DNA from 4 places in the Rossellomorea marisflavi genome. Region 2 is predicted to be linked to each of the others. Evidence: riboswitches for the same ligand, from Rfam matches in the RefSeq annotation. Region 2 holds a riboswitch; each other region holds the start of a gene.
What was found. Region 2 has a riboswitch for cobalamin ahead of K6T23_RS12225 (ABC transporter substrate-binding protein). Riboswitches for the same ligand answer to the same signal wherever they lie in the genome.
Positions count from the first base shown of each region.

Region 1: another riboswitch for cobalamin. It lies ahead of K6T23_RS16470 (hypothetical protein); the one in region 2 lies ahead of K6T23_RS12225 (ABC transporter substrate-binding protein).
Region 3: another riboswitch for cobalamin. It lies ahead of K6T23_RS08765 (ribonucleoside-diphosphate reductase subunit alpha); the one in region 2 lies ahead of K6T23_RS12225 (ABC transporter substrate-binding protein).
Region 4: another riboswitch for cobalamin. It lies ahead of K6T23_RS18045 (prenyltransferase/squalene oxidase repeat-containing protein); the one in region 2 lies ahead of K6T23_RS12225 (ABC transporter substrate-binding protein).

Region 1 covers NZ_CP081870.1:3,157,344-3,164,713, forward strand. The annotation lists gene K6T23_RS16445 (GRP family sugar transporter) at 1-261, shown strand, start outside; gene K6T23_RS16450 (glucose 1-dehydrogenase) at 284-1,069, shown strand; gene K6T23_RS16455 (GNAT family N-acetyltransferase) at 1,378-2,166, shown strand; gene K6T23_RS16460 (biotin transporter BioY) at 2,502-3,056, opposite strand; gene K6T23_RS16465 (ABC transporter substrate-binding protein) at 3,158-4,084, opposite strand; gene K6T23_RS16470 (hypothetical protein) at 4,089-4,628, opposite strand; cobalamin riboswitch at 4,762-4,944, opposite strand; gene K6T23_RS16475 (hypothetical protein) at 5,073-5,405, shown strand; gene K6T23_RS16480 (YwqG family protein) at 5,680-6,492, opposite strand; gene K6T23_RS16485 (DUF2584 domain-containing protein) at 6,579-6,821, opposite strand; gene K6T23_RS16490 (alpha/beta hydrolase family protein) at 6,825-7,370, opposite strand, start outside.
Region 2 covers NZ_CP081870.1:2,337,299-2,344,668, forward strand. The annotation lists gene K6T23_RS12205 (LCP family protein) at 1-568, opposite strand, end outside; gene K6T23_RS12210 (hypothetical protein) at 842-1,279, opposite strand; gene K6T23_RS12215 (adenosylcobinamide amidohydrolase) at 1,327-2,799, opposite strand; gene K6T23_RS12220 (FecCD family ABC transporter permease) at 2,796-3,854, opposite strand; gene K6T23_RS12225 (ABC transporter substrate-binding protein) at 3,817-4,767, opposite strand; cobalamin riboswitch at 4,873-5,054, opposite strand; gene K6T23_RS12230 (PadR family transcriptional regulator) at 5,222-5,776, shown strand; gene msrA (peptide-methionine (S)-S-oxide reductase MsrA) at 5,805-6,335, shown strand; gene K6T23_RS12240 (phytoene desaturase family protein) at 6,380-7,370, opposite strand, start outside.
Region 3 covers NZ_CP081870.1:1,636,277-1,643,646, forward strand. The annotation lists gene gndA (NADP-dependent phosphogluconate dehydrogenase) at 1-1,333, shown strand, start outside; gene K6T23_RS08755 (hypothetical protein) at 1,374-1,544, opposite strand; gene K6T23_RS08760 (SurA N-terminal domain-containing protein) at 1,640-2,410, opposite strand; cobalamin riboswitch at 2,944-3,124, shown strand; gene K6T23_RS08765 (ribonucleoside-diphosphate reductase subunit alpha) at 3,270-5,507, shown strand; gene K6T23_RS08770 (ribonucleotide-diphosphate reductase subunit beta) at 5,526-6,563, shown strand; gene K6T23_RS08775 (DUF3243 domain-containing protein) at 6,688-7,005, shown strand; gene K6T23_RS08780 (SACOL1771 family peroxiredoxin) at 7,082-7,370, opposite strand, start outside.
Region 4 covers NZ_CP081870.1:3,447,402-3,454,771, forward strand. The annotation lists gene K6T23_RS18035 (energy-coupling factor transporter transmembrane component T) at 1-341, opposite strand, end outside; gene K6T23_RS18040 (DUF4430 domain-containing protein) at 360-1,286, opposite strand; gene K6T23_RS18045 (prenyltransferase/squalene oxidase repeat-containing protein) at 1,297-3,390, opposite strand; cobalamin riboswitch at 3,552-3,745, opposite strand; gene K6T23_RS18050 (VOC family protein) at 4,057-4,404, shown strand; gene K6T23_RS18055 (hypothetical protein) at 4,499-4,642, shown strand; RNA gene ssrA (transfer-messenger RNA) at 4,726-5,089, opposite strand; gene smpB (SsrA-binding protein SmpB) at 5,215-5,688, opposite strand; gene rnr (ribonuclease R) at 5,790-7,370, opposite strand, start outside.

The sequences.
Region 1 (7,370 bases), 820 kb from region 2:
AAGCCATTCAACAAATACGCCATCCGGAATATCATCCCCGGACTCATCTGGGCACTGGGAAATATGTTCCTCTTCATCTCCCAGCCACGGGTCGGAGTAGCCACGAGTTTCTCCCTTTCCCAAATGGGAATCGTCATCTCCACATTGGGGGGAATCTTCATCCTCGGTGAGAGGAAAACGAAGAAACAGCTTGTCCTGATCTCATTCGGGATCATTTTGATCATCATCGGAGGCGTCCTGTTGGGGATTGCCAAACAATAATGTCATTTGAGGAGGAAACAACATGTACAACGATTTAAAGGATAAAGTAGTCGTCATCACGGGGGGATCCACCGGACTCGGACGCTCCATGGCTGTAAGATTCGGCCAGGAGAAAGCCAAGGTCGTCATCAACTACTTCAAGGATGAAAAAGAAGCACTGGATGCGAAGAAAGAAGTCGAACAGGCCGGCGGACAAGCAGAAATCGTTCAAGGGGATGTGACGGTCGAAGCCGATGTCATCAACCTCATACAGGCCGCCATCAAAAAATTCGGGACATTGGACATCATGATTAACAACGCAGGAGTGGAAAATCCCGTCCCATCACACGAAATGACCCTCGACAACTGGAATAAGGTTGTCAACACGAACCTGACCGGAGCCTTCCTCGGCTGCCGGGAGGCCCTCAAGTACTTCGTTGAAAATGGGGTCAAAGGAAACATCATCAACATGTCGAGCGTCCACGAAGTCATTCCATGGCCCCTATTCGTCCATTATGCGGCGAGTAAAGGCGGCATCAAGCTCATGACCGAAACACTCGCCCTCGAGTATGCTCCTAAAGGGATCAGGGTCAATAACATCGGCCCCGGCGCCATGAACACACCGATCAACGCAGAGAAATTTTCCGATCCAGCTCAGCGTGCCGATGTGGAAAGCATGATACCAATGGGGTATATCGGTAAACCTGAAGAAGTCGCATCTGTTGCGGCCTTCCTCGCTTCCTCGGAAGCAAGCTACGTAACCGGCATCACCCTCTTCTGTGATGGCGGAATGACCAAATATCCTTCCTTCCAGGCAGGTAGGGGATAAGTAAAAAGGCTGGAACTCCATGTTTTAGTCATAGTAAAACCCGAATGCATTTGCCAAGATAAGGCGAATGCGTTCGGGTATTTTATTGTTTCCAGCGGTAAAGACTCCCTAAAGGAAGAGTCGCTGATGTTGAAATCCTACAGGCGTGCCGAGGAGGCTCACGGGCTACCCGCGGAAAGCGTAGTCTTACACGGAGATCATGAGCGGTGTATAGAAGTGGTATCTTATTATTTTTTCGAATTTTCCCTTTACTCTCCTCCCTTCTCTTGATATGATTACAAGAAAAAATTTACAGGGAGAGACCAAACATGATCAGACAACTGACCACCGAAGACGACTCTATCTGTCAGGACCTTATCACCCAGGCGCCTGCAGAGAACCTATTTATCATCGGGGATATCGAAGCCTTCGGGTACGACCAGGATTTCCAGAAGGTTTGGGGGGATTTCACCGATGAAGGAGTATTGCGCGGTGTACTCCTGAGATACAGGGAAAACTACATACCATATGCACCCGGTGAGTATGATGCAGAAGGATTTGCCTCCATCATCAATAAAGATGAGGAGTTCCTCTATATTTCAGGACTGAAAGAGATCGTTTCGAAGCTTGACCCTTTCATTTCCCGGGAGACGAAGCAGAAAAGGCATCTTCACTATGCCAAATGCACCCAAGGGGAATCACTCGATCAAAGTGACCTGTCCATGGTGAAAGAAGCGGGAATCGAAGACATCCCCGCCCTTGTCGAACTCCTTCTCACCGTTCCGGAATTCGAGCACTCCAATATCTCAGTGGAAAGCAAGGAGCACAGCATGAAAGCCGGTGCTGCCAGGAGCTATTACATTGAAGGGGACGGTCGTTTGGCTGCCTCCGCTTCCACTACCGCAGAGAACTCGAAATCGGCCATGATTGTCGGGGTCTGCACCCATGCCGATTACAAGAAAAGAGGCTACGCGAGTAAGTGCATGTCCAAGCTTGTGGGGGATCTTCTAAGGGAAGGAAAGGAGCTCTGCCTCTTCTATGATAACCCGGATGCAGGCAAGATCTATAAACGAATCGGATTTCATGACATCGGCTACTGGTCGATGTTCAGCTATTAAAAAGAGGCTGAGACGAACATGTTTTAGTCATAGAAAAACCCGAATCACTTGCCTACGATAAAGCAAATGATTCGGGTTTTACGTTCGTTTAATGAATATTCAAATTACATCGTTTCCAGCGGTTGATCGGAGTGCAAGACGAAGACTCCTGCGGGAAGAGTAGCTGATGTGAGACCCCGCAGGCGTGCCGAGGAGGCTCACGGGCTACCCGCGGAAAGCGAAGTCTTGCACGGAAATCATGAGCGGTATTAAGATCCTATACTGATCGTGTTCGGCATTAAAGGGGCCTTTTTTAGTTTTGTGCCCATCTCTTTCCTTTATTGTTCGAAAGCTCTTCAGGCGACTGCCGGCTTGATCAACCTGGCCTGCACCAAGCGATTGCGTACGACGATCCCAAGCCAACTGGCAAGGGCCGCCTTGATCACTCCTCCTACCAGGAACGGATAGACCCCTGCTGCCATCGCCTGGCTCCACCCAAGGTCTGCCACGAACTTCAACTGGATCGTCCCGAGAATCAGGGTCACGACCATCCCGACCAGATTGGCTACCATGGCCATGGGCAGGTTGAAAGAGGTTTTCTCCAGGATCAATCCTGTCACATAAGCCGCCGCGACGAAACCGAAGATGTACCCTCCCGTCGGTCCGACCAGGACATGGGCACCTCCGCTCATCCCTGCAAACACCGGGAGTCCGGCTGCACCGATAGCTGTGTATCCTATGAGGGCAAACGCCCCATAACGGCTCCCAAGAATCGTCGCCGTCAATCCCACTGCCAACGTCTGCCCGCTGATGGGCACGAGGGGCAGGGGAATCTCGATCTGCGCAAAGATTCCCGTGATCGCCGCAAACACCCCGCACTGAATAATCATTCTCAACCTGTCTCGATCCATTTACATGCACCCCTTAAAATATGTAAACTTAATTATATTATTAGTTTACATATTAAAAGCAAGTTTGAAAAGGCTTTCTTTTACACGATTATGATTGAATTCTAGAAAAGGTCCGGATAAACAGCCTTGGCTGTGATTTCGACTGCCTCACCGATCCTCGGGCCCGGTCGGGACATGACATCGGAATCAAGATAGATGACCCGTTCACCCTTCACGGCATCGATGGTGTCCCAGCCGGTCCTGGATTTGATTTCATCTACTGGATTTTCCACATAGTTCACTGTAGTCAGGATGGTTGCCGGGTTCCGTTTGATGATTTCTTCTTCTCCGAGCTTCGGCCAGCCCTCCTGATCGGCAAATACATTATCCACACCAGCAACCTGGAGGATCTCCTGCTGGAAGGTCGCGCTACCGGCCGTATAGATCTCAGGGGCTGGACTGATTTCAAAATAGACCTTTTCTTTTTCGTCAAGGGACTTGACCTTTTCCCCGACATCGGAGATTTGCTTCTTCATTCCTTCAATCACTTCGTTCCCCTTTTTTTGAGCCCCCATCACCTTTGCCACCTGTTCGATGTCGCCGTATACGTCGTCAAAGGTTTGAGCAGACTGGATGACGAAAACCGGAATGCCCGCATCCTCAAGCTGCTTGACTCCTGCTTCATCACCTGTTGTATAGGCAATCACCACGTCCGGATCCAAGGAAATCACTTTTTCCGTATTCACTGTCATGGAATCGGAGATGACCTCGAGATCCTCCACTTCCTTCGGATAATGATCGAATTCTGTCACCCCGACCACCTTGTCCCCTGCTCCGACTGCATACAGGATCTCTGTATTGCTCGGCTGCAGGGAAACGACGGTCTCCGGTACCTTTTTGAATGTGACTTCTTCTCCCCGGTCATCCTTGACGCTATAGGCAGTAGACTTTTCTTCTTTTTTCGTTGATGCTGTTTCTTCCCCGGCTCCACATCCTGATAGAATGAGACCGATGCTGATGAACAATCCGATCCATGCTTGTTTTTTCATCTCACTATTCTCCCTTGCCTGATTTTGATACTCCATAGGACTTGCTGATAAAAGGAATTTCTTTTACCCCTTCACCTTTATTCACATACACGGCCATGACAAACAGGACATTTGCCATCAGGTGCGCATATTTGAACAGCAGATTGTCCACTTTCTGTTCGAGGCTTACCTTATGAAGGGCCCTGACCGATTTCTTCGCTTCGCTCCTGCACGTATGAAGGACCGTCGCCGCGTAGCATCCCTGGGGAAGCAGGAACGTTCTGATTTCCTCTTCCACTTCGTTCACGTACGTGTCATACAGGTCGCTCAATCGCTGCAGATCCTGGAGGGTGATGGCCATCTCCCCCCGCACCGAACCATTCAGGTGATACGCCATCTCACAAAGATAAAGCAGATCTTCACGGACTCTCCCCTCTGTCAATGAAGAAGCCTGACCGATCCTCGTTGCCAGGGAATCCGTCCTGATCTCAAAGTCGACCGTCGACTGGGATTCCCTCATATACGGATAACAGATGTACCTGAAATCCTTTTTTCCCACATTCATCCTCCCTTTCTTCTCTTTTAGTGAATCACCGATCGTAGCGGAAACGGGCATAAAAAAAACCAGCCAAACGGCCGGCAATCATCATCAAAAAAGATGCATCAAGCCGCACCATCCCCTTAACTTCCGAAGAGCATAATACGATGGAAATCAGGCAGGTATCCTGGCTTGTGCATCATCCTACTTCAAGGCCCTTCCCGTTCAATGGTTGAACAGTGGGTTTTCCCTTGGTTCGTTAGCACTTACAGTTGCGGAAACAGCTCCGGTTTTTCACCGGATTCCCTTTATGCGCGAGCGCACCTGATTTCTGCGAAGGTCTATTCACTTAAGGACCATTATACCATGCGAGCCCCCTTGGGGTGTTTCTATTTTTTCAGATCCCTCTCATGAACCCGTCCGGTTCTGAATAGGAATGAAAAGGACAAACAAACAAGAAGGGATGATAGCATGAAATGGTTGATCCCACTGAGCTTCGTTTTCCTGCTGCTGGCAGGCTGCGGAAGTGAAGAAAAGAGCTACGAGTTGTGTGGATACGGGGATATGCTGGTGTTGAACGGGAAAGGATATGTGCTGCTGCCTGTGAAGAAGACGCTCACCCTCGACGGGAAAGCAGGGGTGATCAAGGAGAAGATCGGGGATGAGTTCCACCCTGAAAAAGACTATACGGCGAATCATCTGAAGAAGGGAACGGATCTTTATTATGTGAAGGACCACAGCACCTATCTCATCGCCAAGACTTCTGACGAACGATACCTCCTCTATGAAGAGATTGAAAAATGATGGACACGAACAGTGTAGGTTCTTTATGCCGCTCATGATTTCCGTGCAAGCCTTCGCTTTCCGCGGGTAGCCCGTGAGCCTCCTTGGCAGGCCTGCGGGTCTCACATTAGCTACTCTCCCGCAGGAGTCTATGTCTTGCACTCCAATCAACCGCTGGGACCAATAACATTCTTTTATTCCAAAAAAGGTGAAAACCCGAATTCAATCGCCTGATCGTAGGCAAATGAATTCGGGTTTTGCTATGACTAAAACATTTTTTGCAACCGGCCTTGTATTATGAACAATCCCAGTTATAGACCACATTGCCGAACTGTTTCTTCTTAAGATCTTCTTTTTTTATGAAGAAGTTGGCAATGCCGCAGTCACCCCACATCATGTCCACTTCATCATCCGAGTCGATTTGAAGCAGCAGGAGTGCATGATCCTGATTTTCATACTGACGCGGATCCTCCTGTGTGAAGCCCGGATATCCTCCGATCTTATGTCCGAAACCGCTCTGGGTTTCATAGAATTCATCCATGAGGGCGTCTGCCTCTTCACCATCATCGGTCATGGATTCAAACAGATCCCAGCTTTCCTTCCCGAACACCTTCTCGAAGCGGTAGTCGCCGGCGCTGATTGTTTCACTGGTCAATTCCGCCAGGACGGCACCTTCCTTCGTGACAGGGAAATACACGTCATCGGGGATTTTCACGAAAGAAAAATCGGATATCAGCTCTTCTTTCGGCAGGAACGGCTCTTCTATAAATCTGATGCGGAAATCCTTTTGGTCCTGCTTCTGGTCGATGTTCATTCCGTACAGATCATCATGTACCGAAATGAAGATCTGCAGAAGTCCTGATTCGGGATAATCTTCGAGCTTCGGGAGCTGACCGAAATTGATCTGGGCCAACAGTTTCATCGGGTGCCCCTCCCCGTCCACAGGATACTCATCCGCCTTCGGGAAATATGGATCCCCGGCGATCTTACTATCATAAGGGCCAGTTTTCCCTTCTTTTATATGTAGATGGACAGACGGAATCTCCGTTCCATCAAGTGCTGTACGGTAAGGGGCCAGCTTCGCTTGCAGGTTGACCGATTGTGCCACATTCATCTCCTCCTTGGAAAAAAAGCTTCTTTTTCCCATCATACAGAAAGGATTCCTGCCTGTCATCGATGAACCTGCCGGCTACTTCAGTTTGTCGAGTTCAAAGAAAGCAGCCGGTACGTAATCGATGTTTCTCCGTCTTTCCAACTTAGTTTTTCGATTCGGCCGATGGCGTTCGGCTCGCTGTGTTTAGTCACCCTTACTTCAATGGGAATCTCCATCGGGTAGAGGCGGTACCCCTCTTTCACAAGCGTGAAGAGATTCTCTTCCTCTCTAATTTCGTTATTCTTCGTTACGATCATGGTGTTCAGTTCCATCGGCATGCCCATTGCTCATTCCCCCTCTTGTTTTTTCATCCACTCACACATTCCTGCAACGATTTCCTGATTCTTACGTGGCGGGAAATAATGCGTGTAGGCTTGATAATACTGTGTCTCAACGGTTTTCCCCATTTCCCTCAGCCCCGCTTCAAGGCGGTGGGCATGTTCGATGGAGACGTTCTGATCCTGTTCACCGTGAATGATCAGGACCGGTGCCTTCAGGCGATCAAGCTGGAAGAGCGGCGTTCTCCACTCATAACGCTCGGGTACTTTCTTCGGGGTTCCGCCGATGACGCGTTTCATCATGCGGCGCAGATCGACCCGCTCTTCGTATGTAAGGAACATGTCCGTTACTCCTCCCCAGGAGACGACGGAAGCAACATCAGGCTGTTCGATGGCCGTCAGAAGGGCCATCACCCCGCCGCGGGAGAATCCGAACACATGGATCCCTCCTGTCACCCGAGGATGATCCCGCAGAAGTTCCACTCCAGATACGGCATCCTCGCGATCATCACCGGCAAAGTCCTCGCTTCCCTCTCCACCGAGGTTCCCCCGGTA
Region 2 (7,370 bases):
CATTCAATTTCTGGACGCCCGGTTCAAGTGACACACCGATGTTTTTGGACATGGCATGCTCGACATTCATCTCGATCCCATCTGGTGCAAGAATGTCAACCGATTTCTCAAATCCTTTGAAATCTGCAACCATATAATATTGAACATCGATCCCGAAGTTTTCCTTTATGGTCTGGCGGAGAAGTTCAGGTCCACCAAGATAGAACGCTGTATTCAACTTGTACCCTTTATATCCAGGTATCTGTACGTACATATCCCTCATCAGGGACACGATTTTTGTTTCATTGGTTTTCGGATCGACTTGAGCGATCATCATGGAATCTGTGCGGGACTTTTCCTCACCCCTGCTGTCAACCCCGAGCAACAGGATATTGATCCGGCCATTCTCGTCTTTTACGCCATTGAACTCGTAATTCTCGTCTATTTGATCTCCGCCGGCCGCTTTATATCCACTGTAGAACTGTACAGCGGAGTATCCAACGACAGCTAGGATGATGATCAGTAAAAATAATATGATCTTTCTTCCGCGTTTTTTCTTCTTCGTTTTGCGATTGATTCGCGAATCCATTTCCTCACCTACTTTTGTGACTTTCAATTACAGATGCTGGATGTCTGAATGATAATATAGGAGATTCAAATCTACAATCCTTAGTTAATGGATACTATAGCAGATTTCCCCACCAAAATGTTCAGTCGAACTCCTATTCTATCATAAAGAATTGGAAAAGTAAGTATGATATTAGTACTTTTTATTCAGGAATTCATACCCTCCCAGCCGTCATTCTTTGTTTTGAAAGCGCGCACGTTGGTTGTGTACAACTTGTGACAGAGGGCAGAAGGCTCATGATTTTCTTTTGAAGAAACCATACACAAAATGAGCGATGGTCAGATTGAGGATGGCGGATAGACAAAACGTCGCAAAAGAAGGGCTGCTTTTGATGGATTGCATGATCAACGGACAGAGTAAGCCGTAAACGCACAAGAAAACCACTGCTGCCCCTTCCGCTCTCCATTTGCTGAAGATTACCCCAAACAGCCATACGGCTCCTAATAAAAAGGCGATATGATTGAACGATGAAGGCAAAGGACCATTCACAGCCAGGAGGCTCATACCTCCAACGATTGCGACCAGGACTCCTCTGTATGTACCAAGGAAGGACGCAGCAAGGAGTGGCGGCAGACTGATGAGGGTCAAATGTATACCGATAAGGTGGATATCCATTAGTCCTGCAGGAATTGCCAGCAGCACAAAGAAAATAAAGATGGCATGCTTATTCATACGAAGTCCCTCCAGTCAAATGGCGTGTCGACCACAGCAAATTCCATTCACTTCTCTTCCCCTCTTTTATGGTTCTTATAGTTTTGGACTGCCTGCCTGGTCACCTCATGGACCCCCCGGCCAATGAGTTTCCCGATTTTCGTTACAGGACCTGCGAACGGATCCTTCTCCCCGTTCTGGGTAGAAGCGATGAGGATGCTGTCCGTCGGTGTCCCCGTTGCGCTTCCACCTGTACGCGGATCCGTTATCCCTTCATCAAGGAGCGCTTTGACTTTTGCTTCAGTGGATGTTACCAACGCTTCAATAAACGCTTCATCCGTCAAATTCCCTTCTATGAAAACCCACAGGTTGATGGTACCGGGAGCATGGTCGGACGGGTGGAGATAGCTGGTCGAAACATCAATGGCGTTACCCGTACCTGCCGTGACGACGACGAACACCGCCTTATCTCCATCTTCGTATCGTCCATGGGCTGCCAGTGACAAGTCCAATGCCGTCATCATGCCGACGGTACGTGACGGTTCGAGATCATGTTCTTGAATGAACCTGCGCATGTCCCCTGCATAATCAACATGGTCATAGGTCGGTGAGACCCTCCGATTGACAAAATCGGCATACCAACCGATACCTGCCCCGCTCACTCCTGAAGACATGCATTTCAAGTGGGCCGGGGCTGCATAATGAATCACATTTTCTCCTATGGAGAGATGATGCGCCCCCATCTTGGCATGGGCAGCTGCTTCTGCCTCGGGGATGATCATCATTTGAGGTTTGGCCACACTCGGGTGGGCTTGTTTTTGCACCTTCGTGCGGTATACGGATTCGATGTTTTCTTCTTTGAGCACTTCTTCAGGAAGATGGATGGTTTTCGTTTTACCGTCTTCAAGCAATAAAAGCCGGTCACAGTATAGACTGGCCAGATTAAGATCGTGGAAGATGGAGATCACCGTCAGACCATCTTCATGTGTTTGCTTCTTAATGAGGTCGAGTAGGGATTTCTGATAGGATAGATCAAGATGATTGGTGGGCTCATCCAGGAGCAATAATCTCGGCTCCTGAGCAAGGGCTTGTGCAAGGAAGACCCGCTGCCGTTCCCCCCCAGAGAGCTCATGAAGGTATTTGTCCTTGAACACCCCAACCCCTGTCTGATCCATGACGCGCCCCACCACTTCTTCGTCATATTCGGAAACCGTCTTGAGGAAGCCTTTTTGATGGGCATACCGGCCAAGCATGACGGTTTCCTTCACCTGGTAAGAAAAAGTGTCTCCCGAAAGCTGGGGAAGGACGGCTACCATACGGGCAAGCTCCTTGGCGTTGTATGCATTGATGGATTTTCCGGCAATCTCGATTTTCCCGTCCAGCAACGGAAGAAGACCCGTCATGGCTTTCAATAGCGTCGTCTTACCGCTGCCATTAGGGCCGAGTATACCAAAGAATTCCGATTCCCCGATGGAGAAGCTGATATCGTCGACGACCTTCCTTCCTTCATATCCGACCGATACGCGGTCTGCCTCCATCATATGGACGCCCTCCTTTTCTTCAGAAGAATATAAGCAAATATCGGGGCCCCCACTAGAGAAGTGATGACTCCGATCGGCAGCTCAGTCGGAGCGATGATGGTCCTCGATACAAGATCAGCCAGCACGAGGAAACCTCCACCCGTAAGCACTGATAATGGTAGGAGATGAACATGGTCATGACCGACAATCCTGCGAAGGAAATGAGGCACCACCAAGCCGACAAACCCGATCGTACCGGAAACGGCTACAGCCGCCCCTGTGAGGATGCTTCCGGAGATGAGGATCATGAGCTTCCTTTTCTGGACCGATATCCCGATGTAGCGTGCCTGATCCTCCCCGAAACTCATCCCGTTCAACTCTTTGGCATTGAGCAGCAGCAAAAGGACGCCGACCACGAAGAATGGCAGAACGATCCCCACATACTCCCAGCCTCTCATGGACACGCTTCCGAGTAGCCATCCGATGATTTGTCTCAATTCCTCCCCTGTGAGTGCAATCATAAGGGAGATGAAAGATCCCAGGAACGAACTGAAGATGATGCCCGTGAGGATGATGGTCTCCACCTTCATCGTCCTTTCGACCTTTTGAGCAAACCACAGGACGATAAAGATGGTCACGATGGAAAACAGGATGCTTAGAAATGGAAGGGTGAATGGGCCGATGAACGGGATTGTCAGATGGAAAAAGAGCGTCACCACTGCTCCCACTGATGCTCCGGAAGAAACGCCCAGCGTGTATGGATCGGCAAGGGGATTCCGCAAGAGACCTTGAAAAGAAGCTCCCGCAACAGCAAGGGAGCTTCCTACAATCATGGCCAACAGGACTCTTGGAAGCCTGATGGAATAAACGATATTAATGAACATCTGATCTACCTCTGGAGGAACATCTCTGCCAGTCATTTTCGCCCCGATGATCTGGATGATATCCAAGAACGGGACGCGGATTGTACCGACTGAGATGGCGACCAATATAGAAATGATAAGGAATGCAAATGACGCAGCGTAACTGATCCAAATTTTATTCGTTGAATAGCTCCGGATAGACCGCTTTGGCAATTTCCTCTACTCCTTCTACGATCCTCGGACCTGAACGGGTCACAAGATCGGTGTTCACATCATGCACTTCTTTACCCTTGACGGCTTGTACGTCCTTCCATGCGCTGCGGTCTAGGACTTGTTGGACGGCTTGCTCACCGTAAGTCGTGATGATGAGGTCAGGATTTTTTGCGAGTACGTCTTCTTCACTCACTTTGATCCAGCCTTCTTGATCTCCCATTACATTATCGGCATTGATGGTCGCAAGCATTTCATCCACAAAGGTATTCTTCCCGGTGGAATAGATTTCAGGCTCTCCGGACACTTCCACATATACGCTTTTCTTCTCTTTTACAGAAGCGGTTTTTTCTTTAATCGAGTCGATCCCGTCTTTCATGTCTGAAACGACCTTTTCCGCTTCTTCATTCTTCCCGACAAGCTTCCCGATATTCTCGATTGTTGTATAAACTTTATCAAAGCTCGACGCATCACGTACGACATATACAGGAATACCAGAATCCCTGATTTGATCAAGACCGGCTTTTGCTGATACAGCCGTGGATTCATGGGCAAGGACCAGGTCCGGTTTCATCCCTACGATCTTCTCGACGTTGAATTCCATTCCACCGATCTTCTCGATATCTGCCGCTTCTTCCGGATAGTTATCAAAATCGGTCACTCCGACGACGCTGTCTCCGAGCCCCAATTCAAAAAGGATCTCCGTATTACTTGGGATCAGGGTGACAATCTTTTCGGGTGCTTTCTCAAGGGTGATATCATCCCCGAGTGCATCCTCTACCGTGACAGGTTTGGATGCTGATTCACTGCTTTTTTCAGAGGTTTTTTCCTCTGCTTTGTTGTCTGTCGTTCCACATGCTGTCAATAATCCAAGCGCTAGGAACAGGGCTAATACGATCTTGATTGAATGTTTCAATCGTTTCTCCTCCTTATTCGTTCCAGGCGAAAGAAAAACATCCCTGCAACAGGGATGTTAGTGTAAAATGCATCAAGCACCGTACACCCTTCTATCCGCGTAGACGGTGTGATCAGAACATGGGCAGGTCTCCTGGCTCATGAGTATGCGCTTCCTCGCCTTCCCATTTCTCAGAAACAGTGGCGTTGAAGGAGCAAACCCATTTACAGTGGCGGGACCGCGCCGGAGTTGAACCGGCTTCCCTATTATGAGGCGTCAAGCGCCTCACCCATGATCGTTATGTAAGATTATCCACTCAGAATTATACACAAGTTTACAAGGATAGTGAATCTTTTTTCACATCCAGCATGTCGAATGCCGTCTTCTAAGGGCTTTGAGAATCCATTCGTGATATAATGGACCATATTGAGAGATTCATCGGCCCAGCGCGTCAACATGATAAGGAGTTTTTTTTATGTCAATTCGATATGCATTGCTCGGTTTATTGGCCAAGCAACCTCAGACGGGCTATGACCTGTTCCATACATTCAAAACACAGCAAATCTACTATTGGAGCTCTACCCACTCCCAGGTTTACAAGGAACTCGGGAAGATGGAAGAAGAACATCTGACCACTCATAATATCGTCTATCAGGAAGGCAGCCCCAATAAGAAGGTATACACGATTACCCCTGATGGAGAACGCCACCTGATCGAATGGATGATCCATACCAAGAGCAAACCAGCCAAGATCAAGGATGAGTTCCTGATCAAGACTTCTGCCTTTCACGTTATTTCAAAAGAAGAAGCCATCTCTCTCCTTCATCGGATGAAGGCGCACAACGAAATGGTGGTCACCGGGACCGGGCAGTGGAAGGAACAGACGTTTCAAGGCAAAAAACCCGGGTATGATCTGGTTGGAGAATATTTGACGGCGGAGTATGGAATCAGGTACGCGCAAATGTATGTCGATTGGTGTGACTGGGCGATCAAGGAGATTCAATCTCTTCCTGAAAATACGGAATCTTGACAACTACTATGAATTGGAGGACGAATTGATGGGTGCACATACACATTTGGCAACATTCGCAGGAGGATGCTTCTGGTGCATGGTGAAGCCTTTTGATGAGCTTCCGGGTATACACGGAATCGTTTCCGGCTACACGGGGGGGCACGTCAAGGACCCGGCTTACAAAGAAGTGAAGGAAGGAAACAGCGGTCACTATGAAGCGGTTCAGATCACATATGATCCCGACCTCTTCCCATACGAACGGCTGCTGGAGTTATATTGGCCACAAATCGATCCAACGGATGATGGCGGTCAATTCCAGGACCGTGGTGACCAATACCGCACGGCCATCTTTTATCATGATGAAGATCAGCGGATTGCAGCAGAAGCCACAAAAAAAGAGATCGAAGAAAGCGGCCGGTTTAAAAAACCCATCGTGACGGCGATTCTCCCTGCTTCCACTTTTTATCCTGCTGAAGATTATCACCAGGACTTCTATAAAACAAATCCCGATGAATACAAGGAAGACCGAGCCAAGTCCGGAAGGGACGAATTCATCGAGGAAAACTGGAAAGAATGATCACAAAAATGCCGCGTGGGTGTAAACATCCACGCGGCATTTTATTATCCAGTGGCTCTTCCGGCTTTCGCTTGTTCCTCGAGGATCAGCTCTGCTGTCAGTTGTCCTGACAATGAAACCATCGGGACCCCTCCACCTGGATGGGTCGATCCCCCCACAAAATATACATTGGACAAGATCCGGCTTTTATTCGGAACCTTGAAGCCTCCATTTAATTTTCGATCCGTCACCGTTCCATAGATCGAACCGCCATTCGACCCGTAAAGCTTCTGAATATCATTCGGTGTAAAGGTGTATTCAAACTCGATATGCTCCCTGAGCCCTTCTACACCCATGCGCTCCAGCTTGTTCAGGATCACTTCCCTGTATGCTTCTTCATGCCGGCTCCAGTCTTCTCCTTTTTTCAATGGAGGTACATGTGTGAGGATGAATAGATTCTCTTTTCCCACAGGTGCCTGAGAAGGATCTGTTTTTGAGGAAATCCCGATATAGACCGTAGGATCATCCGCCATTTTCTTTTCTTCAAAGATCTGATGAAATTCTTTCTTCGGGTCTTCACTGAAGAAGAAGTTATGATGAGAGAGATGGTCATACGTCTTGTCTACGCCAAGGAGCATCACTAGGCCGGATACGGATGGTGCATACTTGCTCAGCTCCTCCACTTCCGTTTTCGCTTCAGGCAGCTCACCGAGAAGTGACTGATAGGCTGGGATCGCCTCGAGATTGGATATGACGAGATCTGCAGGAATCACCTCACCAAGCTTCGTTCGTACACCCTCTGCGCGGCTACCCGTCGTCACGATATCCTCCACCTCACAACGAAGCCTCACATCGACACCAAGCTCACCGAGGAGTTTCTCCATCGCTTCTGCGATTTTATACATTCCGCCTTTGACGTAATGAACACCGATCCCCAGTTGAACGTGAGTCAATTGGGACATGATCGCAGGGGATTGATACGGAGATGACCCTACATACATGATCAAGAAATTAAACAGCTGCCTCAGGTGTTTATCCTTGATGAACTTGCGGGTG
Region 3 (7,370 bases), 700 kb from region 2:
TAAGGTTGCAATCTACGACGTGTCAGAAGAGAAAGTGGCAGGTGCCCTTCAGGAGCATCAGGATAAAAATCTGACAGGTTTCCACCAGGTGGAAAAATTCATCGACTCTCTTGAAGTGCCAAGGAAGATCATGATGATGGTACCGGCAGGAAAAATCACGGATCTTGCCATTGAATCCATCCTACCACACCTGGATAAAGGGGATATCCTCATCGACGGAGGAAATACATACTTCGAAGATACGGTGAGACGCAACAAGGAGCTCGCTGAGCGTGGAATCAACTTCATCGGTGCCGGAGTATCCGGTGGAGAAGAAGGGGCCCTATACGGTCCTGCAATCATGCCTAGCGGCCAGAAAGAAGCCTATGACCTCGTGGAGCCATTCCTTACTAGCATTGCAGCGAAAGTAAAAGGGGATGCATGTAGCACGTATATCGGTCCTGACGGCTCCGGTCACTATGTGAAAATGGTGCATAATGGCATTGAGTACAGCGATATGCAGCTGATCTGTGAAGCCTACTATTTGATGAAGAATGTCCTTGGATTGAGCGCACAGGAGCTTCATGAAACATTCAAGGAATGGAATGAAGGTGAACTTGACAGTTACCTTATCGAGATCACGGCCGATATCTTCACTAAGATCGATGAAGAGACGGGAGAACCTCTCGTTGAAAGGATCCTCGATACAGCTGGTCAGAAGGGAACCGGTAAATGGACAAGTGTAAGTGCACTTGATCTTGGCGTACCGCTTTCCATTATTACGGAATCCGTTTTTGCACGGTTCATCTCGGCCATGAAGGACGAGCGTGTGAAAGCGAGTAAGATCCTGAAGGGGCCAAAAAACCAAACCTTTTCAGGCAACAAGGAAGAATTCATCGAGAGCATCCGTAAAGCTCTTTATCTGAGCAAGATCTGTTCTTATGCACAAGGCTTCGCCCAGCTTCAAGTTGCTTCAAAGGAATATGGTTGGAATCTGAAACTCGGTGAACTGGCGAAAATCTTTAGAGGGGGATGCATCATCCGCGCTGGATTCCTCGAAGAAATCATGAATGCCTATGACCGTGATGGCGAGCTTTCAAATCTTCTCCTTGATGATTACTTCAAAGGCATCGTTGAAGGCTACCAGGAAGATGCACGTGAAGTCGTGGCGACAGCGATCAAGCTTGGAGTGCCTGTACCTGGACTTGCCAGTGCCCTCGCCTATTACGACAGCTACCGTTCTGAATCGCTCCCTGCGAACCTCCTTCAGGCACAACGGGACTACTTTGGTGCCCATACGTATCAGCGGAAAGATAAAGAAGGTGTCTTCCACACTGACTGGCTGAGAAAATAATACGAAAAACAAGCCTGGCTTCGACGCCAGGCTTGTTTTGTTATTCTTCGCTAGAAGAAGAATCTTTGCTTTTATGCTTTTTCTTCTCATCCTGGAGGTCTTTTTTTAAGTCATCCAAGGGAATGGAGTCGACTGTCTGTTCCTTTTCACGATCCAGGATCTCACGGTCTTCACCCGTCTGTTCTGGTTGGTCGTTCTTATTTCTTGCCACGTCAGTTCCTCCTTTCCGTCTTGGTAGTTCAATACCCTCAACGTTCAGTGGGAAACATAAAAAAAAGGACATCCGTCGGGATGTCCTTTTTGAAATTAGATTTTCACGTCGACTTTTGCATTTTTCTTGAGATCTTCCACGTGCTTCACAAGCTGTTCTTGTTTCTTTTGCTGTTCAAGCTGTGATTTGAGCTGAGGCTCGACATCTTCAAGTTTTGGTGCATCTTTTGAATCTTGGCCGCTTTGGCTCGCGTACTGTTCGTACATTTTCTTCACTTCATCGTCCGTTACTTTTTCGGTCTTGATTTCTTTATCGACATATTTTGTATATTTGATGTTTTCCGCGATTTGATTTTTCAGTTCATCCATGGTGAATCCGGCATCTTTCATGGCAGCATTGAACTTTTTATCATCCTCATATTGCTTTTTGACTTCTTCGAGCTGCTTGTCCACTTCGTCATCTGAAGCTTTGTACCCTTTTTTATCCGCTTGTTGAAGCAGAAGGGTCTGACCTACAAGACTGTCGATCGTTTGTTCTTTGATCTGCTTGGCAGCATCCTTAGAGGTTGGATCCTGACCCATTTGCTGATATTGCATTTGAGAAGAAGATAGTACGTTGTTGTAATCTTCCCCTTTGATTTTCTCATCATTTACGATGGCGACGACTTTATCGTTGTCGACTTTCTGCTTGTCCATCTTTTTTTGCATTTCTTTCATTTGTTTCGCTTGTTCTTCCTCGCTTTTTGCCTGTTCGGAGGATTTTTTACTATCATCGGATTTTTTTGCACTATCGTCATTAGCCCCGCAAGCTGCGAGCAGCAGTACGGTCATAGCCGCTAAAAGGATCGTGAGTAAATGTTTATTCATAGTGATCTCCTTTCGAAACTGGGTTTCAAGCTTCTAAATGGCATTTTAAAGGATTCCTCAAGAAAAAGAAAGTATTTGGGGCGATTAATTTCCTTGTAATTCCCTTGAAATAGAAGAGAAGCCTTGAAAAGTGCGGGTTTATCACAAGGGAAGCGTGTGACGGCCAGGTGAATGAAACATAACTGTAAGGAATTCAGGGTAAAAAAGGAGCCGCTGCAGATGGGGTACCATCTCAACGGCTCAAAATAATAGGGGACCTAAGAATACGGTCAAAACAACCTTCTATTGCATCATAAAGGGATAACAGCATTTCCTCAAGGGAAGTCTGGCGTCATGTGGACCGATATGGGTGGATTACACGCTGTCTTGTTCTGCTCTTCTATGGAATTTAACGAATAAAATAATTGTAGGCATAAATTCATCTTGCTTTCATTCTTTTCATTTGAGCTTCTCTGTTGTAAAATGTAGAAAGTTGGTTTAATATAAAAGACGCAACATATTGTGTTTTGTTTAAACTTCATAACAATATATTGTTTATAACCTATGATTGTGGTGTCGGATATCGACTTAAAAGGGAACCCGGTGAAATTCCGGGACTGTCCCCGCAACTGTAAGTGCAAACGAAAGAAGGAATGCCACTGTCCATCGGACGGGAAGGCCTTCGAGTAGGCAAAAAGCACAAGTCAGGAGACCTGCCATGATCAGTACGTGTTATCTTCTTCGGGAATTGGGAGGATAGGCGAGGATTACCTTTGGCGTAGTATGCCTTGTGAATCTATCGTTTATGACTGCCCATCCTATCTTAATAGGATGGGCTTTTTTTATCCTCTCCCGACTAATTAAAGGGAGGAATACTAATATGACATCAACCATTAACGGAACAACGGCATCCCATAGAGCGGAACGTCTACTAAACGGGCTTCGGGAAAGCCATGAATCATTGAACTGGGAGGAATACACTCAAAAGGTATCCCTGTATACAGAAGATCAGCCGGGAGTGGAAGAAAAACAGCTTCTTCAGTTTTTGATCCTGTCGGCTGTTGAGCGGATCTCATCCAATGAACCTGATTGGACGTACGTGGCGGCCTCGCTTTATCTGAAGAATCTTTATGCCATCAGTGCAAATGCAAGGGGCATGGAGCCATATAAAGGCCTGCATGAACTTATCGGGACACTCACAGAGAAGAATTTGTACTCTCCAACATTACTGAATGCCTACAGCAAGGAGGAGGTGGATCATCTCGAGGGTCTCATCCGTCCTGAACGGGATGAACTGTTCACTTACATAGGAATTGTCACGCTGTCAGAGCGTTATCTCACCAAGGACCATGCAGGAGTCCTATATGAACTTCCACAGGAGCGATTCATGATCATTGCCATGACGCTACTGATGAATGAGCCGAAAGAACACAGGCTCATGCTCGTGGAGGAAGCGTATTGGGCGCTTTCAAACCTATATATGACCGTGGCGACCCCTACGTTCGCCAATGCAGGCAAGAGTTACGGACAGCTCTCGAGCTGCTTCATCGATACGGTGGAAGACGATCTGCGCAGCATCTACGACAGCAATACCGACGTGTCCACATTGAGTAAGAACGGAGGCGGGCTCGGTATCTATATGGGGAAAGTAAGAAGTCGCGGAAGTGATATCAAAGGATTCAAGGGGGTCAGCTCCGGTGTGATCCCGTGGATGAAGCAGCTGAACAATACGGCTGTCTCCGTGGATCAGCTCGGTCAGCGCCAGGGAGCCATCGCCGTCTATCTGGATGTGTGGCATAAAGATATCTTCTCCTTCCTCGATACGCGGCTGAACAACGGGGATGAGCGTCTTCGAACCCATGACCTGTTCACCGGTGTCTGTCTCCCAGACCTCTTCATGGAGCAAGTCGAGAACCGTGAGGACTGGTATCTGTTCGATCCCCATGAAGTAAAGACCATCATGGGCTATGCCCTTGAAGATCATTTCGATGAAGAAAAAGGATCCGGTTCGTTCCGGGAGAAATATTGGGAGTGCGTGAATGAGCCTGCTTTATCCAAAGAAGTCATCCCGGCGATCGATATCTTTAAGCGGATCATGATCTCCCAGCTTGAAACAGGCACGCCGTACATGTTCTATCGCGACAGTGTGAACCGTCAAAATGCGAATAGTCATAAGGGCATGATTTACTGCAGCAATCTTTGCACGGAAATCGCCCAAAATATGAGCCCGACTGTGATGGAAGAAGAAGTAGTCAAGGACGGGAAGATCATTACCTATAAAAATCCTGGAGACTATGTGGTGTGCAACCTGGCTTCCGTTTCCCTCGCAAGGACGGTACGGGACGGTCAGATGGAGCGCGTCGTCACCATCGGTGTGAGGCTCCTGGACAATGTCATTGATCTGAACGATATCCCGGTCCTGCAGGCTCAGCTGACGAATGCACGGTACAGGGGAATCGGACTCGGTACCTTCGGATGGCATCATCTCCTTGCCCTTGAAGGGATCAAATGGGAGAGCGATGAGGCAGTATCTTACTGTGATCATTTATATGAAGACATCGCCTACTTCACAATCAAGGCAAGTCAAAAGCTCGCGGAAGAAAAAGGGGCGTATCCTTACTTCCCGGGATCCGCTTGGGATACTGGAGCCTACTTCACGAATAAGGGATATGAAGGCGAGAGATGGTTGGACTTAAAAGACAAAGTGGCAAGCAAGGGAATCCGCAATGGGTATCTGATGGCAGTGGCCCCGAACTCTTCGACTTCCATCATTGCCGGTTCGACGGCAAGTATCGATCCACTCTTCAGACTGGAATATTCCGAAGAGAAGAAAGACTACAAGATCCCGGTCACGGCACCGGACCTATCGCCCAAAACGACCTGGTACTATAAAACCGCCTATCATGTGGATCAGCACTGGAGCATCAGACAGAACAAGGCAAGGCAGCATCATATCGATCAGGGGATTTCCTTCAACCTGTATGTGAGGAATGACATCAAGGCGATTGAGCTTCTTAACCTTCATATGGATGCGTGGAAATCGAATTTGAAAACAACCTATTATGTAAGGTCGACTTCTGTTGCAAACTTTGAAGAGTGCGAGAGTTGCCACAGCTAATAAGAAAGGATGGGAAATATGGAAGGATTGAAAAAACGGGTGCTCGTGGACGAGACAGCACCGAATAAATCAACAGGGATCGTCAACGGAGAAAGCTCGAACATCCTGAACTGGGATGATGTGCGCTATACGTGGGCATACCCTAAGTACAAGCGCATGCTCGGGAACTTCTGGACGCCGTTTGAGATCAATATGGCAAAAGACATCAAGCAGTTCCCGCAGTTGACGGAAAAAGAACAGGAGACGTTCCTTAAGATCATCGGCCTCCTGGCTCTCCTTGACAGTATCCAAACGGACTATGCTGGGAAAGTGGCAGATTATCTGACGGATTCGAGCGTGAACGCACTCATGATCATCCTTGCACAGCAGGAAGTAGTGCATAATCACTCCTACAGCTACGTGCTTTCAAGCATTGTACCGAAGAGCGTGCAAGATGAGGTGTTCGATTATTGGAAGAATGAGCCGATCCTGATGAAGCGGAATGAGTTCATCACCAATGGATACAAAGAATTCGTCGAGGCCCCGACGGTGGATAAACTCCTCAGGTCCATCATATACGACGTAATCCTCGAAGGATTGTTCTTTTATTCAGGGTTTGCCTTCTTCTATAACCTGGCAAGGAACCAGAAGATGGTTGCGACCAGTACGATGATCAACTACATCAATCGTGACGAACAGCTCCATGTCGGATTGTTTGAAAAGATTTTCAAGGAAGTGCTCGCAGAGAATCCGGAATATGATACGGAAGAGCTCAAGCGCTACGGAACAGAAGCTTTCAAGGAAGCGGCCCTCCTTGAAATTGAATGGGGGAAAGAAATCATCGGAACCCATATGGATGGGCTCATGTTCAGTGACCTTGAGGCCTACATTAAGTTCATGGCGAATAAAAGGGCCAAGCAGCTCGGTTTCGAAGAGCCATTTGAAGGGTTCAAGTCAAATCCTCTCAAATGGATCATCGCCTATCAGGAAGTCGATATGGGTAAAACCGATTTCTTTGAGCAGAAATCAAGACAATATACGAAAACATCAGATGCAAATGGGTTCGATGAACTCTGATCCAAGAAAAGGCGGTCCCTCCAGGGGCTGCCTTTTGCCATATATTCGATGATCTGCACATCACCATGTTTAGACAGGGAGTTCAGGGGAAAATACCCAACAAATAGAAAAGGAGAGGATCAAGATGGCAGACACGAAAATGGATCAGAAAGTAGAAGATAAACTCGGTCGCATGTCCCAAGATAAAAAAGAGGATATTCTTGAAAACTTTGACCACTTCAAACAATACTTAGGCAAGAAAGTATCACTCGCTGAGAAACTCGGACTTGATGAAGAACAGCAGGCAAAAGCAGCACAGAAGGTCGGGGATTATCTGGCTGCACATGAAGAGCCGAAAAACCGTGAAGAAAAATTGCTGTATGAACTGTGGAAAGCAGGGGACGAGCAGGAGCAGCATATGTTATCTCACATGCTCGTGAAGCTCGTTCATCAAGAAGGCTGAATAAAAAAGGGGATGAGGGAGATGCATCCCCAAACAAGAAACGCACGGTGCCCGGCACCGTGCGTTTCTTGTTTGATCATCCGTATTGGATCGTTGGGAATACTTCCACTGTTACATTTCCTTTTAAGGCCCTTGTGATCATACAGGATTGTTCGGCCTTGTACATCAATTTTTCAGCCAGGGCATATTCCTTATCCGTAGGTCGGTCGAGTGTGAGTATAGGACGGTGTAGAATGCGTTTATAGGTGATGACGCCCTTTTCCACTTCCACTTGACCCTCAGAGGTCATCCTCAGGTTCGATTTGTTGATGTTACTTCGCTCAAGCATAGCGGCAAGGGTGATAATGTAGCAGGTAGCGGCAGCG
Region 4 (7,370 bases), 1.1 Mb from region 2:
GAAATGAACAGGATGAAGATCCCCAATAGACTCATGGCCATGATCATCCCGTATGCCACTCCCTCCAATGTCACGGGATTATGACGGAAATAGAACAGCACGGTGGCTCCCCTTCGGACGAAAAGGGGATTCATGATGATGATGATAAGCCCCATGCAAGCGATCGCAGGCATAGAACGGATCAGTTTCCCCCGGGTTCCTTGAAGGATATTCACCCCTACCAGGATCAAGATGGATACAGACAGGAACAACGGATGGGTGAACATCATCATGCACACACCCGCACAAACGTAGTAGAGAAAGCTTACGAAGGGGTGAAGTTCTTTCAATCTGATTGTCACGTTGCGTACCCCTTTCTTCTAGCGGAACGGCTTGAGCTCCGCTCCGAGATCTTTCCCGAAGTCGATGGTGTAAAGCCACTCAATGCGATCTCCGTCTTGGAGGGGAACCACTCCTGCCCCTCTGTTAGGGAAGATCCCATTCACCCGGTACATCCAACCGCTGCCGGATCCCCGGTCAAACTCAAATAGGTTGTTGATTCCTTCTACATATGCATTCGCTCCTGTACCACCGCGGAACGACATGGGAATTCCTTGAGAACGTGTCACCTCGATGAGCACATCAAGGACCGTATCCCCATCCTCGATTTCGACTGAAGTCGGAGGGAGCACCGTACCCATTTGACTATCTGCCACAATGGAATAGGTGACTGTCGACGTCGCTGCCTGCTTTTCTTCCTTTTCAGGTTTTGGAGCGGGTGCAGGCTTTTTGGAAGGCTGAGGCGCCGGTGCCTTGCTTTCTGGTTGTGTTGATCCGGCACGTTCAGAGACGGAAGCAGCTTTGGATTCTTTTGGGCTCTCTGTTTTTTGGTTTGACTCTGTCTTTGCTTCTTTCCTTGATGCCGATGATCCTTGTTTGTCTGGCTTTCCTTCAGATTCAAGACGTTCCGTTGTTCCGTTTCTTTCTTCTTGTTGCTGAGGATCAGCCTTGCCGTCCTCTTTTGTGCTTTTAGTGGTTGTGCTGTCCGATTTCTCGTTTTTGTCTTTTTCCTCTTTCTTTTCTTCCTGTTCCTCAGTCTTGGAATGTTCATCGGTGATAGCGTTTGGATCTTTTTGTTTTTCTTTATCCCCGGTCACGGAAGCGACGGAGTTTTCGCTACCCGCCACTTGCTTACTTGTTGGTGCCTTTTCTTCTTCGCCGGAGAAACCATAGGTGACCCCGATTACTCCAAGAGTAAGGAAGAACACCGTCAGGATCGACAGTATGAGCTTACGTTGCTTCTTCATCGAACTCCTCCTAACCTTTTATCTCCATCTTCCTCTTCTTCCGTTCACCCCAGAAATAGATCGAGAGACCCGTGAGTAGAAGGAGCCCTCCCGCGACTGGAAGATACCATTCGTTCACTCCTGTATTGGGGAGCTTTTTCCCCGAAGAAGGGTTGGCTGCCGGTACAACAGTATCGTCTTTCTTGTTTTCCTTTGGAGACGAGCCCGTTTTTCCCTCATCCTGTGTTTTTTCTGGTTCATTTGTTTTCTCTTCCTCTTCCGTTCCCGTTGGTGCCGAGTTGAACACAGCGAATGTGCTCAAGTGATCAGGTTGTACACTGAACCACCCGTCGGAATAGTCCCCTCCGACATGGTCCCATTTTCCCGTATCGGCATTATAGAAGTAAACGGCGGTAGATGTGCTGTCCACCTCTTCTTCCTTGACGGCGAAGGACAGCTCTACGGCATCTTTCACATCATGAATGTTTTTCCCATCCTGTTTGATGGTAAAGTCGTACACGTTACTAAGAGCTTCCTTCATGCCTTCCATGCGCTGGATGGAGAATTCTGCTTCTTTTTTTGAGAACCCTTTCAATTCAGTCTTCATTTTCACTTGAGATGATTCCAAGTGAAGCGTCGCCCCTTTATTGACCATCGCACTCATGCTTTCATCCGGGAAGACGATGGTAACCGAATCGTCCGGGATCTCGATGATAATATCTCCCCCTTCCTTCAGGTTGCTGATACTATCCATCTCAATCGTGCCTTTTCCATCTTTCCATACAGGCTTTAGGGTCACCTGGTCCAGCAGCTTTGGCGGATCCTCATCTTTGGCTTCTTTTTTGTACTGGATGGTCACTTTCTTTGACACCACTTTTTCATTCTGATCTTGTGCGCTGACAATGAGAACATTCTTCCCCTCATTTAAGGAAAGGACAAACTCGCCTGATTTGTTGCCTTCAAGGGCCTGATCATTCAACTTCGCGTCGACTACCAAGGCGTTTCCTTCTCCATCCTTTGCCTCAGCCGTGACCGTGATCTCTGGCGTTGCAACAATCTCGCCATCTTTCACCCCTTTTATGCTAAGGGTCGGATCAGGCATGGGTGTCGGTGGTTCCGGCTCCAATGGTTTAGGGAATGAATAAAGCTTCCCCTCCCCTTTTAAGAATTTCTGATACGCAACGAGGGCCTGCAGGGCTTGCTCGGTCGCCATCCCGTTGGAATTGCCTGGACTGACATGCATAAATCCGCCATCCTCCGACTTGAAGCTCAGAAGGTGTGTGACGAGATTATTGGATCCTTTCGTGAATGCCTTTGACGTCGGATCAATCCCGTTCGACGTCAGGGCAATGATCACCTGGGAAGTGGCTTCACTTGAAGTCCCCCCGACAAATGGATCGTCAAATCCTCCGCTTGATTGCTGTTCTGCAGATAGAAATGAGAGCGCACGATCTACCGCTTTCTTCACATTCCCCTGGGATGTATAGGGTGCCAAGGCAATCAAGGCCATGGCCGTGATATCATAGCTCGGGCCCGACATGTATGCACTGAGTGACCAGCTTCCATCCTCATTCTGCTGCTTCAAAAGCTCATCAATCAGCTTTTGACGTGTCCACTTGGCATCTGATGGCACCTCGAACTGTTGGCTGTCCAACGCGATCAAGGCGAAGATCGGTCCGTTATTCCCTTGAAGGGTCATCGTGTCATTCCCTGGTGACACATCATGACTGTTGTAGATCTTTTCAATCAAGTCTGTGCCGTTGACAGACAATGGATCCAAACCGATTGCCGCCGCCGCAATCACGTGGCGTTCAATATCGGTAATCTTAGCGTATCTCGACGGATTGATGACCTGGCTATCCACCGATTCACTGAAATTATTCTGATAATAGGCTTCCGGCACTGGATATCCCGCTGTCGCAAGTCCTATGGCTTCCCACTCACTACTTACACCGCTGTCCAGAATGTGATTCGCAGCACCTTCAATGGTTTTATTGATTTCAGCCAGCGAAACATCCGTACTTGTCGCTGCCTCTGCGTGTCCAGACGGAATCCCCGCAACCGGCACACCAAAAAACAGCACAACGCTCAATACACTTGCCAACATTGCTTGAAGTATTCTCACTCACATATCCTCCCGTGTCCCTTATCCCCTGTACTAGATAAATAATATGTATATAAAAAAGCCCTGCTCTTCCCGAAAGAAGAACAAGGCTTTGAAATCGACGTGCACATACCAACCCCATGCATACTGATCCACCTCGCTTCACCTTTTACCGGAAGGCTCCACCAATACACATACAGGCAGGTCTCCTGACTCATGATTCATCGCTCCCTTCCGCCTTCCCGGACTCTAACATCCAGTGGCATTTCCAAAAGATCGCTCATCACTTACAGTGGCCGGACCGCTCAGGATTCACACCTGATTCCCTTTTAATCAGCCCCGAACCCGAGGCTGAACCAATATGCACCTATGAAGTTATATTCCTCTCCATCTTAATGGAAACATTCGCTCAATTCAATATACTGTTAATTGGAGGAATATCAGGAAATGGGGAAGGATGTTGATGGGTGGCGGGGTTTGTCGGGGTTTGTACCATTGAAAATTATTTTACCAATCTTTTTCCATGATAATGGTAGTCATCCCGATTTATATTAGCGCTCAGGGCGTCTCTTTTAAAAGTTCAATACCTATAGCCTTAAATCAATTGAATATGATGGAAGGAGTTGTGAATCTTATACCGAAATAACGTAGTAAGAGAAGTTATTTAGAAAGTGAGGATTCACAAAAATGATCAAAGGATTCGGAGGAGTCTTCTGGAGATCGCAAAACCCAGAGGCTTTGAAACAATGGTACAACAAGGTTTTAGGCTTGGATATCGGTGAATGGAACGGTGCAATCATAAAAATTGAAGGAAACAGTGAGACCATCTTCTCACTGTTTGACAACGAGGATGAGTATTTTCCGAAAGACCAACAGGTGATGGTGAACTTTCAGGTTCATGATATGGAAGAGGTACTCGCTCACATTGAGCGGGTCGGGGTCCCACTTGCGAAGGATAAGCAGAGCGGCGACTTTGGCCAGTTCGTTTGGATCAAGGACCCGGATGGGCGGCTGATCGAACTGTGGGAGAAATAGTCATTGAATAGCAAGAGGACTTGTTTCGACAAGTCCTTTTTTGTATGATTCAAGCCCTCATTCTTGGAGCATATTAGCAAGAGGGGGCGATGGCATGAAGGATAAAAAGAGCAAATCAGAAAACCGATCTGCATTGGATAAGGAAAGACAAAATCAACACGACCGAAACAATGAAAATGCCAAGGCGAGCGCTGAACTGGAACCACGTGCTCCTCGTATCAACACGAATAACCTCTAAACACTAAAAAAGCCATCCCTGAAGGAAGCCGGGATGGCTTGTGTTAACTATTTAAGACAAAATAAAACCACCAAATATGTATTTGGTGGAGACGGAGGGAGTCGAACCCTCGTCCAGAAATAACGGCACTTGTGCGTCTACGAGCGTAGTCGATATATTCGCGGTTTCGCTGCAGCTTATGCCTACCGACTGGCGTCCGTGCAGCTAGTCTGGTTAATCTCTTCCTTTGTCCTCAGACGGTGGACTCCGGCGTAGCCTACTAAGAGTGAGTCCCTTACCCTACCACATAGGCGATGGAGGGAGGAACAGCTAAAGCGCTATTACGCAGCTAGAGCTAGGTTATTGTTAGTTTTGCCAGTTATTATTGGCTTTGACGTTTTAACGTAGACGATCCCTACGGCTCGCAACCCAAGCTCGAACTATCCCTGTCGAATCCGTAACGTCCCCATATGAGGAAGAACGGGAAAGAATAAGTTCTCACTGGTTACTTATTCAATTGTTCTTATCGCAGTCAGTTTGCCCTGCGACACTATTTATTATAACAAACTGAGCGCCAAATGCAACTGGAAGGATCAGTAATTCCCTTTTTGCCTTTGGGCGAGCTCGCGCTGGATGGAGCGGTTGGCTTCCTTGCGCTTCAGATCTTCACGTTTGTCATATTTCTTCTTACCACGTGCAAGACCGATGAGGAGCTTGGCGACGCCGTTTTTGATGTACAGCTTCAGCGGGACGAGTGAATATCCTGCTTCTTTCGTTTCACCGATGAGCTTATTGATCTGCCTGCGGTGAAGGAGGAGCTTCCTCGTGCGGAGCGGATCATGATTGTACCGGTTCCCCTGCTCGTAAGGCGATACGTGCATGTTGTAGACGTATACTTCTCCGTTTCGGATGCGGGCGAAGGAATCCTTCAAGTTGACGCGACCGCCGCGGATCGATTTGATTTCCGTCCCCTGGAGGACGATGCCTGCTTCGAACGTCTCTTCGACGGCGAAGTCATGGCGGGCTTTTTTATTCTGGGCAATGAGCTTGCCTTCTCCCTTTGGCATGTGAATCCCTCTCTCTCTTTCTGTGGTGCCATTATCTCATAAATACACCAGTATGGGTAGGATGAAACAGGAGCACGGGTGGATTCCCATGCTCCTTATGCTTACTTTTTCTTTTTGCGTTTGCTTTTTGGAGCATTGTCGAAGAACTTTTTGTTCTTCTTTTTCTTCTTATTGTTCTTCGGCGGGCGTGTGGACCATTCGCCGCCTTCTTTTTTGTCTTTATCAGCAGGCTTTTTGCCCGGCTTGCTTGTCGGTTTACCTTTACGTTCCGGTCGGAATGAGCGGGCTTTGTCGTCGCGGCGACGGGTGCCTTTCATGCCGACGATCTCGAAGTCGATGGCGCGTTCGTCCTTGTTGACGTTTACCACGCGGACAGTGATTTCGTCACCGATGCGGTAGACGTTTGCCGTGCGCTCTCCGATCATGGCCAACTGACGCTCATCAAACCGGTAATAGTCATCGGTCATGTAGCTCACATGGACAAGGCCCTCGATTGTATTCGGAAGCTCGACGAACAGTCCGAAGTTGGTGACAGAGCTGATGATCCCGTCGTACTCTTCCCCGACCTTGTCTTCCATGTACTCTGCTTTCTTCAGCTCATCCGTCTCACGTTCAGCATCGACGGCACGGCGTTCGCGGCTGGAGGTATGCTGGGCGATATTCCCCATCTGTGCTCCCCATTTGTCGCGCGTCGCTTGGTCGACCTTTCCTTCGATCAAGTATGTCCTGATCAAACGGTGGACGATCAGATCCGGATAACGGCGGATCGGTGAGGTGAAGTGGGTATAGAACTCTGTTGCAAGGCCGAAGTGACCGAGGCTTTCCGGATCGTACTTCGCCTGTTGCATGGAGCGGAGCATCATCGTGGAGACAACCATCTCCTCCGCTTTCCCCTGGACGTCATCGATGATTTCCTGGAGGGCACGCGGATGGATCGAATTCGCAGAGCCTTTCACGATGAGACCGAAGTTCGTGATGAACTCGAAGAAGCGCATAAGCTTATCTTCCTTCGGATCTTCATGGATACGATAGATGAACGGCACTTCCATCCAATGGAAATGTTCCGCGACGGTTTCGTTCGCTGCCAGCATGAACTCCTCGATGAGCTTTTCGGCAACGGAACGCTCGCGCATGACGACTTCCGTCGGAGCGCCTTCTTCGTTCACAAGCACCTTCGCTTCTTTGAAATCGAAGTCGATGGCACCGCGCTTCTCACGCTTCGTGCGAAGGATCTGAGCCAGTTTCTCCATATCCTCAAACATCGGGACAAGAGGCTCGTACTTGCTTCTCAGCTCGTCATCTTTGTCTACCAGGATCTTGTTGACGTCCGAATAGGTCATCCGCTCAGCAGTTTTGATCACGCTCTGGAAAATCTCATGCTTTACGACTTCCCCGCTCGGTGTGATCTCCATATCACATGAGAGCGTCAGTCGGTCGACCTGAGGATTCAATGAACAAATCCCGTTTGACAGACGGTGGGGGATCATCGGGATGACCCGGTCCACGAGGTAGACGGATGTCCCCCGGTCGAATGCTTCTTCGTCGATCGGCGAGCTTTCTTTCACATAGTAAGTAACATCGGCGATATGTACGCCGAGCTTGTAGTTTCCGTTGTCAAGCTTTGTAACCGTGACGGCATCATCGAGGTCCTTCGCGTCGGCCCCGTCAATGGTGACGATCGT